One region of the Sulfoacidibacillus ferrooxidans genome, then DNA from elsewhere that is predicted to be linked to it. Evidence: riboswitches for the same ligand, from Rfam matches in the RefSeq annotation. Region 1 holds a riboswitch; the other holds the start of a gene.

Region 1 (7,876 bases):
TTGGAACGCTGTTAACTAAACCATAGATTCATCCGTCAAGGCCGGAAAGCGAGCTTTGACGGATTTTTTCGTTGTCTCATTTACTCTAAACTTCTACCGACCGAACCGACTGCTTGTCTTAAGGCAGCGGGCCCGCCGCGATTTCTACATAGACAACTGAACGCGCCAATCAAACTGCCGTGCATTCACGATCGATGACAAATGCAGTGCCTGTCATGAAAGAACTGAAATCGCAAAGTATGAAAAGCGTCATTAGAGCCATTTCTTGTTCGCTTCCCTCGCGTTTGAGCAATGCGCCCTCGATCACCGCTCATCTTCTTGCAAGTGTGGCATCTTGCAGGAAGCCGTGTCGACTGTATCAAGTGTCATAGCATTGCAACGAATGCCTGGATCTTTGTGCAGCGCGATACTACGCACGAATCCAAGAAGAAGAAACCTTCATACGCAACACGGAGTCAATCGGCACTGTGAACAATTGCCTCGCCTCCATTCTGCAACGACTGACCTGTCGTGGCAGGATCCGAGTCTTCTTGCGGGGTATGGGATCCTGATGTCAGTGTGTCGAGACCCTGTTGGGACGCTCGGCGGATATCGCTTGAGAGGGATTTTTCAGTCCGTTATAGTAAACGGGCCGTTTACCGACGTAGGGGTAGCGTTACCGGGCGGCATAATATGCTGGACACCTGGCTAAAATAGGCGCTGTTATGCGTGTAACCAATGTGGATCCTTTCTCGTCTATATTGTTATAGTAATCTTTGTAACAGGAGGGACGTATCATGAAGAACTCAATTTTCATCGCTTCATTAGTCATTGGCGTAGGGATCACCCTTACTGGATGCGATCACTCATTTGCGGCTGGCGGAGATGCACAGCAAGCACAATCGCCCGTCGTGAAGCACGCAGCAACACCCCAGTCATCTGTTCCAGCGTGGTTCATGCGTGATGTTCAACTCACTGCACGGGCTAACCCAACCGTAGGGACAAACTATATTTTGAACTATGGAGAAACGAATGTTACCGTTAATCCACAAATGGATCAGGTATGGTACGGTGCCCTGAGTAATCACGGCAAAAATAATGCCTTCGGTTATTCGTGGATGGGAGTGAATCAACAAGTAAAAAGTGCTGTCCAGACATTTCCGTTGTCTATAAATGTGTTGGAGCAAACTAAACAAGGCGGAATGACCGTAGGTCTTTTGGTGCCAGCGAAGTGCATTGGCATTGGGAACGGTGACTATGTGGCCTTCACCAACGGTCAAGCCGTTATTGCCACAAACAAATCAGGGACAGTTTACTACAGCGTGTATCCAGTAAAAGGTGTGACAATTCCGTCGGCATATCATTGGAATGTATCTGCCGCTACTAGCGGATACGGTAAACACGACTCGGGGATAAGCGAAAAGACGTATCCATCGATCACAGCTGCAACAAATGCAATAATGTTGCTTCAAGATTATAGTTCTGGTCAGTTTGTCCCATCAGGTTCAGATAGTAATCTTGGAATGGGAATTAAGGCGAAACACTCGACCAGCGGTGGGTTGAATATGTATGGTTGGCAGGAAGGGCGTTGGTCAATTATTACGCAGTTTTGGGCTAACACTCCAGATGCATTGAGCGTCACCAAAAACATGGCCATCTATCTGCACATAAATTCTCTTCCTGTTCTGCACAATAAAGGATTCATCGTAGCTGGGCAATCGATAACTTCAAAAGGCGCGGATGATCTGGCTACCACTATTGCATGGCAGGTGGGTACACGCGTTTATGAACTAAAGGAGACAGGCAATCCAGTGACCGTTTTGAAAACTGTGTTCACGAAGTAAACGAAAAGTGTACCAATAAGTCAGTAGACGTTCCTGAGGACACATGAAGAAGAGATGCCCCTTGGTGATAGGCTCTGATTGTGGGCACAACTGATTGTGGACACAAATCTTTTAATGGCGCATTGCCGTAGGGACATCCTTTAGCTGAAATGGTTTGGAGTTTATTGAACCGTGAATTGTCTAGTTGGACGTTTGGATAAGTAATGTATTCACGTTCAATTGGATGTCGAATGTAAAATAATTGAAAAAATTACTTTTATCTTTTCACTTGAGATGCTATCATAAAATGTGTCTTTTACTCAAAAGCAATGTCCTTCGTGACATTTTTATACGGGCTGAATCTTTGCGGTGAGTATTGCAGAGAACGGGGGAACCACTATTTGGGGTGAATTGATGTGATCGTGCCCACGATGCATCATAGGCAAAAACTTTGCCGAACCCGACAGCTAACCTCGTAGGCGAATAGTAGAAATGTCATCATACTTCCTTACTTCCCATGATGACTCCTGTTGGTTATTTGTTTGTATCATTCAAGGCATGGCCATGGTGTTTTGGACTATCTGTTGGCAGTTATAGAAGATAGCCTCGCTTTGGCTTGGGCTCTTATTCAATAGGTCGATCGCAATTGAAATGGTTTGGACTTGCAAGTTGATGTTGATCGATCTTGCAAGTCTATGCACGCAATAAGCATACTCAGCACAAAATGGTAGTCCTAGCTGGAGGTTTCTCACAAACATCATATGCAAGATAAGATGATGGGGAATCATGCACAATGATCCACTCATGGATCTGATTTGACGCATAGGAGATGAAATGAATGAGTAAGTTCATTTTCAGCAAACGGATTAATGAGCACTATAAAGTAAAAAAGGACGTAAACGGTATCTTAACACTGTATCATTCGCCAAAATACCTCTTCTACTATGTAACAAAAGATGATTTTCATCATATCAGACTTAAAACTTATCGAGAAATTGCTTCGAGTGATCAATATAGCGATGTAAAAACAATCATGGAATCGAGTATAGTCACGGATTATTCACGAGATGGATTTGAGGTTGAACAAAGAGAAGTATTCATAAGAGATATCATGCGATTTACCATTCGGTGGTTTGGAAATGCATATAATTGGTACTGTAATCGATTGTCCAAGCCTATTGATCATATCTGCAAGAATAGAGTGTTTGTTGGGAGTATGGATTGGAAAAGATTCAAAGATCACTATCAATCGTAATTTGTGGTTCCTATGCCAACAAATCGACTACAGTATAAAGGTTACCTTCTAATCGCTATCTATGTCCAATGAAAAAACTGATTGTGATCACGCTCAATGTATGTAATTATGGCAAAGGAACTAAGAGTCAGTTATGTTCGTTAGTATTTTGGAAAATGGCATGTGGATACTCATATCAGCATATGGCATTACCGATTGAAGAGAGGAATGAGTGGCATGCTTGGACGCACACATATGGCTATCGGAGCGCTTGGAGCAACGGTCATCACGCCACTATTGATTTCCTTGCCGTGGGAGCCGGTCTTTGCGATGAGGACGGTCAATCTTGTACCAGAGGCGCTCGTGGTAGTAGGAGCGGTCTTAGGTTCGCTCGTACCGGATCTGGATGAGTCGCATTCGCTGTTAGCAAGGAAAGCAGAGATGGTCGGACGGATTGCCTTTCTTCTCATTGCGTTATATGTACTCCTTGCAGGCCATGTGCCACTGACTCTATTTAGCATAGTAGGTTATGCGTTGCTTACGTTTACTTTGTTCTCGCGAGCAAATGTAATGCGAAAAATCGCACTTGGAGCTGTGGGGTTGTTCGCTATGTATGGTGTGGTCACTCATGTGATGCCCTTAGTGGCTGGACTAGCCTTCTTTGCTTGGAGTATGGGGGCTATCTTTACGAGTCATCGGATGTTCACGCATAGCGTGCTTGGAATTGGGTTGTTTTCAATGGGCATGATGATAAGCTTACACGGGTTGTGGGCAGTGTGTGCGGAGGCTGCGATGGCAGGATATGCGCTGCATTTGATTGCCGATGGAATTGCGGGTGGTGTACCTCTGTTGTGGCCGCTTCCTGCACGGCAAGGCATACGGCTTGTGAAGACGGGAAGTGCGGCCGATCATGCGATTGGGTTGGTTGCACTAGTTGGATTTTTATGGTTCACGGTGAAGTGATGTAGATGGCCCCTTACCTGATCCGATACTTGAACTTGGATTGGTACATAAAGAGTAGATCTATCGGTGTTGTGTAAACCGTGTGGGTTTTTGTGTGCAAGTCATTTTAACATGATCTTTGTTTCACGATCATTGGACAAAAATTCAAACCAACGCTGGCGAAACCTGACTTGAGGTGCGTCTGCAGGGACATGCGCTTCCATTCGGAGGGCTTCAGGGATCGGGCGTGGGTGCTGACTTTCCACGATATTCTTGTCTTCTGATAAGACTTTTAGGCTATAACGCGAGAAAATGGCACTTAGTCCTGGGATAAATCGTGCAAAGGTGCGTCCTGCGTAACCAAAGATGATCGTTTCTTGGCGATCTACCGGCGTGAACGTCACATAGTTAATGAACTGGCTATGGGACGTTGTTGCTGGCCGCAAAATCCACTGTTGAGGAAATTGATAATAAAGCAAACCGCCTCCATTTTTTATTATAATTGTGTCGCGGTCAGGTACCTCGAATTGCATGTGAATGATCTCTTTGGGGACGCGTTTGCCAATTGTTTGCTTGTGCACAAATGCTAAATGAGCAACATCAAGCACGCTTTCTACGACGCGCGTAAGATGTGCCTGCCAATGCTGATCGTATGCAGCCAATGTAAAATGGGGATCCTCAAGTTCGGGAAATAGGATGAGTTCTGGTATTTCCTGATCTGATTTGAAAGGTGTAGGATACAGCCAGATCAGTCCAGCACGTTCTTGCACGGAATAGGCGGTTACACGTGCAAATTCAGGGATAGGACGATCAGGATGCGCAGGGATCGAAATACATCCTCCGTCTGCACTAAATGTCCACCCATGATAGACACATGTGAGCCCTCGCTCAGTACAGTGGCCGAGCGATAGGTCTGCACCGCGATGTGAACAATAAGCGTTCAGCGCACGAACGTGATTTTTACCATCTCGATATATCACTATATCTTGTCCAAGTATTTTGCGTTTTAGCGGTTTATCTTTCAGTTCACGTGACCACGCTATCGCATACCAGGCAACTGGAAACACAGTTTCATCACTGGGTAAACGCTCGTCGGTAGGAAGACCTACGAAGTTTTGGTGCGATGCGATGTTCATGCGTGATCACTCCATGAGTATATATTTTTACGAATTACATTCATTATAGCAAAGGTGTGTTGGTTTGTGATTTTTATTCCTTGTGTCCATGATGGTATGGGATGATTAGTGCGCGGCGTATTGGATTGTAAGCTTTGTACTTATCTGGTGTATCCTTTACTGCCAGTTGGTAATTTCCTAATGTTGATATCATACGTTTTGCGGAAATGGCAGAAGTCAGAGTTGCTGCTGTACAGAAGGTTGCAACTTGTTGACTATCTGAAGATCAGCTCTCTTTGGACATAATAGCGTAATGATTACTATTTACAATTAGTAATCATTACGCTATTATGTCGTTGAAAGGGGTGGTACAGAAGTGCAAGCAGAGCGTATACCAGTTACTGTGTTGAGTGGATATCTTGGAGCAGGAAAGACAACAGTTCTTAACCACGTACTACATAATCGCCTTGGATTGCGAGTTGCAGTTATTGTCAATGACATGAGTGAAGTTAACATCGATGCAGCTATGGTCAAGCGAGAAGGGACGTTGTCGCGCACGGAAGAGCGCTTGGTAGAAATGACTAATGGATGTATTTGTTGCACGCTACGAGAAGATCTTTTGCGTGAAGTGATGTCACTAGTAGAAGCTCAATCATTTGATTACATTTTAATTGAATCTTCCGGTATTAGTGAGCCTGTTCCTGTTGCACAGACATTTGTTTATGTAGATGAAGAGGAGGGAATTGATCTTTCTGCGGTTTGTCGCCTTGATTGTATGGTAACGGTCGTCGATGCGAGTCGTTTTTTTACTGATTATGCATGCGGAGAAACGCTACTGGATCGCAAGCAGGCAATTGGTGAGGATGACACACGTGAGGTAGTGGATTTGCTAATTGATCAAATTGAATTCTGTGACGTTCTGGTACTCAATAAGTGCGATTGTGTATCTGAAGAACAATTGCAGATATTAGAACGTATTCTTTCCTCTCTACAGCCGGGCGCAAAATTCATTCGCACATCTTATGGGGTAGTGGATCCTCGTGAAATCTTGGATACGAAGCGTTTTGACTTTGACATGGCCTCGCAATCTGCAGGTTGGATCAGAGAACTGCAATTGGATCGACATGTCCCTGAAACAGAAGAGTATGGAATTGATTCGTTCGTATATAGGAGACAATCTCCTCTTCATCCCGGAAGATTTGCTGCTTTTATGGAAACCTGGCCAGATACAGTGATCCGTACCAAAGGAATGATCTGGTTAGCTACGAGAAATGATGTTGCGTTCTCTTTTAGCCAAGCAGGGCCTTCTATTCAAATGGGCCCTATGGGTTATTTTGCTGCTTCTTTGTCAGAGGAAGAGCAGATAGAGATCAAGACCGCAGATCCAGAATGGGTTTCTACGTGGCACGATGAATTCGGGGACAGAATGAACGAATTAGTGTTCATCGGGATCGATATGAATCGAAATGATATTGAGCGGCACATGGATGCATGTCTATTGACTATGGAGGAACTAGCAACTGATTGGGATCTTTTTGATGATCCATTACCGAAATGGATCATGGAAGAGCCGGTTGATACAGTTGATACGATGATGAATGGAGGAATGTGATTCATGAAAGCAGTTGAGCGCATGGAAACCATTGCAGTGGCTAATACAACTTTGCATCACTATCACGAACAGCGCATGCAATCGATCTCTTAGAGAACATGGTCTTATCTATTCTCTTTGCGTTACAATAGAAGAGAATGATGATAGGGGAGGGATCACGTTGGAGATACGCACGCTCGGGAATTCAGGATTAAAAGTGTCTGAATTGTGCCTTGGTACGATGACTTTTGGCAATCAGGCTGATGAGCAAACGGCACATGCTATTTTAGATCAAGCACTAGATGCAGGTGTTTTTTTCATCGACACGGCTGACGTCTATCCGCTTGGTTCCACTTATGAAATGCTCGGTCAAACAGAGAACATCATTGGCAATTGGTTAGAAGGCAAGCGAGACAGAGTTGTACTTGCTACGAAATGTCACGGAGAGATGGGCCCTGGTCCAAACGATAAAGGATTGAGCCGTAAACACATCATGTCTGCTGTGGATGATAGCTTACGTCGCTTGAAAACAGACTACATAGACTTGTATCAAGCGCACTCTTTTGATGCAACCACACCACTTGAAGAGACGCTACGCGCGTTTGAAAGCCTCGTACAAGAAGGCAAGGTACGCTATATCGGAGTCTCTAACTGGCGTGCGTGGCAAGTGATGAAAGCACTTGGCCTAGCAGAACAAAAAAATCTCGTGCGCATCCAGTCGGTCCAACCGCGCTACAATTTATTATTTCGGATGATTGAAGATGAACTGGTACCCGCGTGTGTGGAGGAAGGTATAGGAATGATCTCTTACAATCCCTTAGCAGGGGGCATGCTTACGGGACGGTATCAACCAGGGCAAGGTGTAGAAGTGGGTTCGCGTTTTTCACTTGGAGGATTGTCGCGGGCAGGTGACCTGTATCAAACTCGCTACTGGCAAGCGGCAACATTTGATGCCGTGGAGCAATATCGCGCTTGGTGTAATGAACGCAACTACAATATGGTCACTACAGCCGTACGTTGGGTGACACAGCAGCGTGGTATTACGTCAGCGATTCTTGGAGCGAGCCGTCCAGAGCAACTCGATGCTAGTCTGGCGGCGGCACAAGCCCCACTGTTGACACAAGAAGAGTTGGCAGATCTCAATGGACTATGGTACTCATTGCCACGGCGCAATGAACAACGATAACTGAGG
Region 2 (7,876 bases), on a different contig from region 1:
GCACTTCTATTGTGGTATTTGGTTCTTTTTCATTCCATCTATAGACGTAAGAAGTGGGGCTAATAGCAGACAACATCATGTTCATCTCAGAGGTCGTTAATGACTGAAATGCGAGTGATGGCATGTAGAGCTGTGGGAGTGTCAGTTCTGCTAGTGCAGGTTGAAATACGCTACTGCTTGGCAATGGCGGAGTAAATTGTTGTGTGACTTGGCCTTTAGTTGTAATCCAAAACATGTCCGATCCAGCGACAATGGCGGCTGTGGTTTCATTTGAATAAAAAGCCTGTGGAGTAAAGCGTGTATGAATTAGTGCAAATGAGTCTGTGATAAAGTTGCGATAAATCCATACATGACTTTGTGGAGAGTCAATGTTGTCAAAGCGACCATAGATCACTCCATTTGTAATGGGCACAATCTCTGGCTTTTGTAAATGGTCGATGTACTGCCCAAGCAGTTGGACCGTTTTATCTCCCTCGGGTAGAGCGGCAAATTGAGTAGCTGTTTGCCCAGAAATCATCATCTGATAAGAAAACAGAATAGCTGTATCATCTTGATATAAAGTAATAGCTCCTGTTGTGGTACTAGCATTACTTCGCGATGTAGGTGCACGAAAAAGCAACGTGTTGCCATCCAATAAGGGTGATGTGATCTTTGGTAAGGCACGCTCCTCCATCGTGTTATCTACATAAGGTGTAAAGTTCAGAGAACCAACGAACTGGTTGGTTGGCTGCGAATGACCGACTGCTTGTACCGTCCATATAATCCCGTCGTCACCTAGTAAATACATCAATTTTGATTGTGGTGGTAGAGTCAATTGGTATACGCTGTGATTTACTTGGATTTGACCAGTTGTGTTACTCGGTGCGAGTTGCAAAGTATTTCGCGATAAAGATTGAATCGTTGAAGGTAAATCTGGTGATAGGTTTGCGTGGACAGTTTGAGCGTGAAAAGACAGACTAGCTGTTGAAAGAGATGCAGGAGGTGTTTGGTGACTATTCTCCATATGGACAGACGTAGATGTCGAAAGTGTACCGCATCCTGTCGTCATGGACATGGTGATAAAAAGGATCATCACCATGTTACGTACTCTCGCAAATCTTTCTATTCTTATCATCTCTACCCGGCCCCTAAAACCTAGTCTCTTTAGGCTCTTATGTTATCATATTAAAGAGGACATGCGTATATTTGCAGGGCCTCTTTTTATAGATACACCTATGACTATGGGCGCTCATATCCTTCACCAAGCTGTGATGGCCTGCGAAAGCGATCGGCAAGTTCGATTAACCAAAGTCGATGGTAGGGTTCAATATACACAACAGGCTCGATTCTGCGGTCGAGATGTGGAGTAATGGCATACTGCCAAATTGTAGTTTTTGTAACGGCTCCTTCGTTCATACGAACTCCCATATGGATCGAATCTCTATAGCCATTTTTATATGAAATTAACGTGAGTTGTCCATGAAGTTCATTGACTAAAAAACGGTACCGAGCACTGCGAATCACTGGTGCTTGGATCCATGGAGTAAGGCCATTTGCTCCTGTTTTATAACGCTTTTCCGTTTCAAGTACAACCACTTCGGCTCCTTCAATCGGTTTTAGCGTTCTTCCGTCAATGACTTTGACGCGAAGATTGCCGTATGATTTTCCTCGTATGGAAGGATCATAACGATTTTGCGGAGGACTTTGGGTAGTTGTGTCGGCAGCAAAGCATAGACTGGTAGGCAGTAAAAAAAGAGAGAGCAACGTGGTGGCAACGACTGTACGTATCACAGTTTTAGGTGAGACTTTCTTTTTCACGAGATTAACTCCTTCCCACTCCTGGGATTGTCGTGATCATTTTTCCAGCATAATAAAATTCCAATATTTGCAACGGGGTTCTGCCCTGAGCAGCCCAATATTGTGATCCCCACTGCGACATAATGCCTGCATTTCTATACTGCCAATTGGGGTTATTTTCATACCCTGCTCGATAATTTAACTCAATGATGCTTTTGTCAGGATTGACAAATGCCAGATTGCGTGTTGCATAATACGCTTGGTCTGTCGGTGGTTGATCAGATTGAGAGCGATAAGTCTGGAAGTTGACCGTATTATCGACGTCAAAGGTAAATCCGTCGATGGTAACAGGATGAAGATGGTGAAACCAGGCGAACATCTTTACTGCAATGGCACCAGACTCTAAGGAAGATTGGCTCCAATTAGGGAACCATTCGTTGGGGAGAACATCGCGACAGTATTGGTCGAAATTGACTGTTGACACATAAATAATACGACCGCGCGGATCCGGTTCACCCGATGCATTGTTTTCTCGTATGGCAACGCGAATCGTGCTAGGAAATCCTGCAGAACCTACGATAAATGTTTGTGCTTTTACGGTATGAGTAGGCAATAATGCTGCGGCCAGTGAACCGCTAAGAACAATTACAAGTGAAACTAAATGCGCTAGAGAACCAAGTCTATACACAGGTGATTGCACCTCCAGAGCTGTAACGATTCAACTTTCTTCAAATATTCATTCCCTGTCGTACTCAGATCATGCATCTTGGCTTGTGAAATCTCGAATTGTAGGTAAAATAGTGAGTATCGTGAAGTGTACAGATGATAAAAGGTGGGTTTATGGATGGAAGAGATTAGATTAACTGGTACTAACCAGCATCGTGCACCAGAAGGACTATCTACGCTATCTTCACTCATCATCGACCGCGGTGATATTTATTTGGATAATGGAGCTATCCACGGAAAGGCTAAAATTGACCAGGGAATACGCTATGTAACTCAACGAGAGGACGTACCACATGCGAGAAAAGTGGTGATTGTCTGGTTGACGTTATACCGGGGACCTAAAGGTCAAGGGTTTAATGGAGTGGCAAGTTGTGATTACTTCGTGGACGAAGAATCAGCTAGCGGTTACAAGAACCTAGCTGTACAGGTTAACCAAATGGAAAAAGCAGTGAAGGGTAAAGTGGATATTACGAGTTTAGAACCTAGCGAATATAAGTTATTACAAAAATTTGTGCGTGAATTTAGGCCCGACTTATATGAACATGCCTCTGACGTATTTTTATCGGCATTCTCAGAGGAGTCCTCTTTTGCGCAAGAGTAAGGATGTGTACAACTTGTCAGATCAGTCACAAACACCTCTTTTTTCAGCATTGCGCGCACATGCTGAGCGTCATCCTATTCAATTCCACATCCCGGGACATAAAACGGGGATAGCGATGGATCCGGAATTTCGCGAATTTTTAGGGGACCGCGCGCTTAGTATTGATCTGATCAATATTGGGCCGTTGGATGATTTGCATCATCCAACGGGGATTATCGATCAAGCACAAAAGTTGGCAGCAAAAGCATTTGGAGCCGATGCTACTTTTTTTTCAGTTCAGGGCACAAGTGGCGCGATTATGGCCATGATTATGGCTGTCGTTGGGCCTGGAGATGAGATTCTAGTTCCACGCAATATTCATACTTCTGTATTGTCTGCCATTATTCTCTCTGGAGCACGGCCCTATTTTTTACAACCTGAAGTTGATTTGCAACTAGGTATTGCTCACGGCGTAAGAGTGGAATCGGTAGTGGAGGGATTACAGCGCCATCCACATGTGAAAGCAGTTTTACTGATCAATCCCACCTATTTTGGCGTGGCGACGGACTTGCGCGCGATTGCTGAGATTGCACATGAACGAGGCGTTGTTGTTTTAGTAGATGAAGCACACGGGGTACACACCCATTTTCACGAATTACTCCCACCGTCAGCCATGGAGTCAGGATGTGACCTTGCGGCTACTAGTGTTCATAAGCTAGGGGGATCATTGACACAGAGCTCCGTTTTAAATGTGCGTGAAGGGCTCGTTCGAGCAAGACATGTGCATTCTATCCTATCCCTGCTAACAACTACTTCTACGTCCTATATTCTGTTGGCCTCTTTAGACGCAGCCAGACGCCAACTAGCCATGCATGGGCGCGAAATGCTAGATCGGGCGATGACTATAGCGCAGGATGCGAGAGAGCGATTGAATCAGATTCCGGGCATCTATTGCTTTGGAAAAGAGATCCTACAATCATCGGCTACCTTTGCGTTTGATCCATTAAAATTGACGATTCGCGTGGCGGATATTGGATTATCAGGATTTGAAGTCGAAGTCATTCTTCGAGAAACCTATAATATTGAGGTTGAATTATCCGATTTATATAATGTGCTGTGTGTCATCTCCTTTGGCGATACAAAGAGCAATATTGATTCGCTCATTACAGCCATCCAAGAGATTGCAAAACGAGAATTATTACAGCATCATCATAAAATTAATATCGTTGTTCCATCCACTCCAGTACTAGCTATGAATCCACGCGATGCCTTTTATGCGGATACGGAAGTAGTGCGGTTGCAAGATTCGATTGGCAGAATCATCGCTGACGTGATTAAAGTGTATCCTCCTGGGATTCCAGTGTTATTGCCAGGTGAAGTGGTTACTGTGGATAACGTAGAATATATTGAAGAAAATTTGCGTGCTGGACTTCCCGTTCAGGGGCCAGATGATCCTACGATTGCCACTGTTCGTGTAGTTAAGAGATGATAGTTTTTACCATGGAATGATTTACGCCTAGGCAGAGCGCTGTCGTGTCCTGTATAGTTTACGGCATCACAAGCTGAATCGCATGCAAACATGCGTACGGAGGAACCGAGTGCTTTGGGGTGAACTTACGATTGTGAGCGGGCAACCTTCGCCCGAACCCGTCAGCTAACTCCGGAAGCCAAGGAGGCCTTTATGGGTATACACTTCAAAATTTCTGCAGTAAAAAAGACGACTGTAGCGCTGTTGAGCGCTGGATTATTATTGGGTTCAAGTGTAAGTGCCTTTGCTGCAACGGTACCTATAGGTCCTTATATAGTAAAGCCAAATGATTCTCCTTACTCAATTGCAGCCCAATCGCAAGTGAGCCTGCAAAACTTTGAAGCGGTCAATGACCTGACAAATAGTAGTGTGATTTATCCTGGAGAAGTGATGGCAATGCCGTTACTTTATCTAGTAGATGCAGGTGACAGTTTGTGGTATATCGCAAATCGTTATGATACGAGTGTAGCATCAATAAAACAATTAAATGGCCTGAACTCAAATCAGATTTATCCTGGTCAGTCCTTACTTATCGCAACAGGAAGTAAGCAAACATTCCCTGCGAATCAGGCAACAAATAGCACAAGCTCTGCTGTTGTACAAGCAACGCCGCAAACCGTGACAGCTCCACAGAATGAATCTGCACCTGTAGCAGTTGCACAAGCAAAGGTAGAGGCAACTGCACCAGTTGCACAAGCATCGGCTACAGCACCACAAGCACAACAAGCACAACAACAACCATCAGCAGCTACACCTACAACCATCACCATGCTCGCTACTTCCTATGATGCATCAGCTGCGAGCAACGGACCGTGGGGCGCTGTAAATTATTTTGGACAACCTTTGCAATTCGGCGATGTAGCAGTTGATCCTTCTGTGATTCCGCTTGGTTCAAAATTATTTATTAGCGGATATTCCGATTCTGCACTGCCGAGTGGTGGATTTTATGCCACAGCCAATGATGAAGGTGGAGCTATCGTAGGGAATAGAATTGACATTTTTCTACCTACGGCGAGTCAAGCCGATCAATTTGGAATGGAAAATGTCAAAGTGCAGGTGATTTCCAAATAAATTCGGTATACTCTAGATGATCGGACGATCAAAAGGAGGAACCATATGGAGATTCAAGTTGGACAAGTTGCACCGGATTTTACACTCGATGCAACAGGAGGTCAAACGATTCAATTAAGTGCACAAAAGGGCCATCCTGTTGTATTGTTTTTTTACCCTAAAGATTTAACACCTGGTTGAACGCAAGAGGCCAATGAGTTTCAGTCGCTCCTACCGGAGTTTACGGAACTTGGTGCCGTAGTGCTAGGGATTAGCACAGACAGTATGGAATCGCATGAGAAGTTTTCCCAAAAGTACAGCTTTACATATCCGCTGGTGTCTGATCCAGACGCTATAGTGTGTGAAGCGTACGGAGTATACAAAGAAAAGAAAATGTACGGTAAGTCCTATATGGGTATTGAACGGACGACATTCATAATCGATGCGTCTGGGAAGATCGCTCATATTTACCCTAAGGTAAAGGTAGAAGGGCACGCCGCAAAAGTGCTTGAAGATGTGAAGAAGATGATGTAAGAGCATATACAAACCTCTCTCAATAAAACGACTCTGTCGCTCTTTGAGGGAGGTTTGTATATTGTGAACGACAGCGTGTGTATTTGTTCACGAGGAAACAGTGGAACTCTTCAGTGCGGCGATGTAATATAAAGATAGTAATGCAAGGGGGAGTCGACTATGGTAACACTAACTATGGAAGCAGCAAGTGTAGTCAAGGATCTTCTTTCTGACAAAGAGGAAGATATGGGTTTGCGTATCTTTGTGAAACCGGGTGGATGTTCTGGTTTTAGTTATGGGATGGCGCTTGATATGAAAAAAGAATCAGATTTACTCTTATTGCAAGAAGGTGTGCCTTTATTGGTGGATGAGGCAAGTCTTCCGTTCATCGATGGCTCAGAAATTGATTATGTCGATGGGCTATCTGGTAAGGGGTTTAAGATCGTGAATCCAAATGCAGTGTCAAGTTGTGGATGCGGTTCAAGCTTCCATACGAAGGATAATCAAGGAACACCAGGTAGTTGTTCATAAGCAAAAAGGTGAGTTCTCTTGAGAACTCACCTTTTTGCTGCCAGCGCGTGCACGTGTCAGTGGGTGTCGTTACGGCGATGTGCCGCTGGACGATTCCTCCACCAAAAGAATGCAATCAGTACAAGTAATAAAGCTGCAAATAGATACGAGAGTGCAGATGTGTGCTGATCGATGCTTGACCAATGCCCTCCTAGCTGATACCCGAGAAGCGTCAATAGATAGACCCAAGGCGCACTTCCGATCGTAGTAAACAAAAGGAACTTACCCATCTTCATGTTAGCAATCCCTGCTGGTAAAGAGATAAATGTACGAATGGCTGGTAAGAGGCGTCCAATGAGTACGGTGATGGCACCATACTTTGCAAACCAATATTCAGCAGAATGAAAATGTTTTTCAGAAAAAAGGATATACTTACCATATCGTGATAATAGCGGACGACCTCCAACGCTCCCTACATAGTAAGCAATTAGTGATCCGACAACATTGCCGATTACGCCTGCAAAAACGGCTGCTGTAAAACTGATATTGCCTTGCCATGCCTCAAATCCTGCAAATGTCATAATTAATTCACTGGGTAGAGGAATACATGCGCTTTCTAGGATCATCGTAAGAAAGATAGCTAGAACACCATAATGACGAATTATCTGTTCAAGGAAGAGGGAAAGGCCGTGCATGGGATACCCCTTTCTAGTTAAGTTGCTGATTTTACATAGGTAAGTATACAGGGTGTAAGATGATCAGTCTACTTGTCCTGTGATTTGCATACATGCTATAGTAAAGAGGGCTTTTATGCTCTGAATGTCAAGATGCAATGGGGGAGACTTCGATTGGGTTTCTGGAGCGCAGTGCTAGATGGAGCGTTCATTGCCCTGCAGGCGGTTACCGGACTCATCGGTGCCTACCAAGTAATCTTATCCGTGTTTGGACTGTACTATCGTAAGCGGAAGATTGAGTTTGAACCGCAAAAACGATTTGCAGTTCTAGTTGCTGCACATAACGAAGCACAAGTGATTCGTCCTTTATTGGAAAATTTGGAGCGGATGGAGTATCCGACACACTTGTACGATGTTTATGTCATTGCAGATAACTGCACAGATCATACGGCTGAGATTGCAAAATCTTGTGGGGTACATGTAGCACAGAGAACGGATGATCAAGAACGCGGTAAAGGA

The links. Region 1 has a riboswitch for cyclic di-AMP ahead of MM817_RS02430 (hypothetical protein). Riboswitches for the same ligand answer to the same signal wherever they lie in the genome.
Region 2: linked by a shared signal. The riboswitch ahead of MM817_RS06165 (LysM peptidoglycan-binding domain-containing protein) and the one ahead of MM817_RS02430 (hypothetical protein) in region 1 are both predicted to bind cyclic di-AMP.

The regions. Positions count from the first base shown of each region.
Region 1 covers NZ_JALBUF010000001.1:474,426-482,301, reverse strand. The annotation lists gene MM817_RS02440 (LysM peptidoglycan-binding domain-containing protein) at 1-19, shown strand, start outside; gene MM817_RS02435 (hypothetical protein) at 777-1,823, shown strand; cyclic di-AMP (ydaO/yuaA leader) riboswitch at 2,147-2,299, shown strand; gene MM817_RS02430 (hypothetical protein) at 2,641-3,057, shown strand; gene MM817_RS02425 (metal-dependent hydrolase) at 3,274-3,999, shown strand; gene MM817_RS02420 (aromatic ring-hydroxylating oxygenase subunit alpha) at 4,101-5,114, opposite strand; gene MM817_RS02415 (GTP-binding protein) at 5,470-6,705, shown strand; gene MM817_RS02410 (aldo/keto reductase) at 6,866-7,870, shown strand.
Region 2 covers NZ_JALBUF010000002.1:308,225-316,100, forward strand. The annotation lists gene MM817_RS06140 (hypothetical protein) at 1-1,114, opposite strand, end outside; gene MM817_RS06145 (hypothetical protein) at 1,219-1,797, opposite strand; gene MM817_RS06150 (SpoIID/LytB domain-containing protein) at 1,802-2,464, opposite strand; gene MM817_RS06155 (YwhD family protein) at 2,621-3,103, shown strand; gene MM817_RS06160 (aminotransferase class I/II-fold pyridoxal phosphate-dependent enzyme) at 3,108-4,571, shown strand; cyclic di-AMP (ydaO/yuaA leader) riboswitch at 4,633-4,762, shown strand; gene MM817_RS06165 (LysM peptidoglycan-binding domain-containing protein) at 4,764-5,681, shown strand; gene bcp (thioredoxin-dependent thiol peroxidase) at 5,727-6,194, shown strand; gene MM817_RS06175 (HesB/IscA family protein) at 6,354-6,704, shown strand; gene MM817_RS06180 (DedA family protein) at 6,761-7,378, opposite strand; gene MM817_RS06185 (glycosyltransferase family 2 protein) at 7,511-7,876, shown strand, end outside.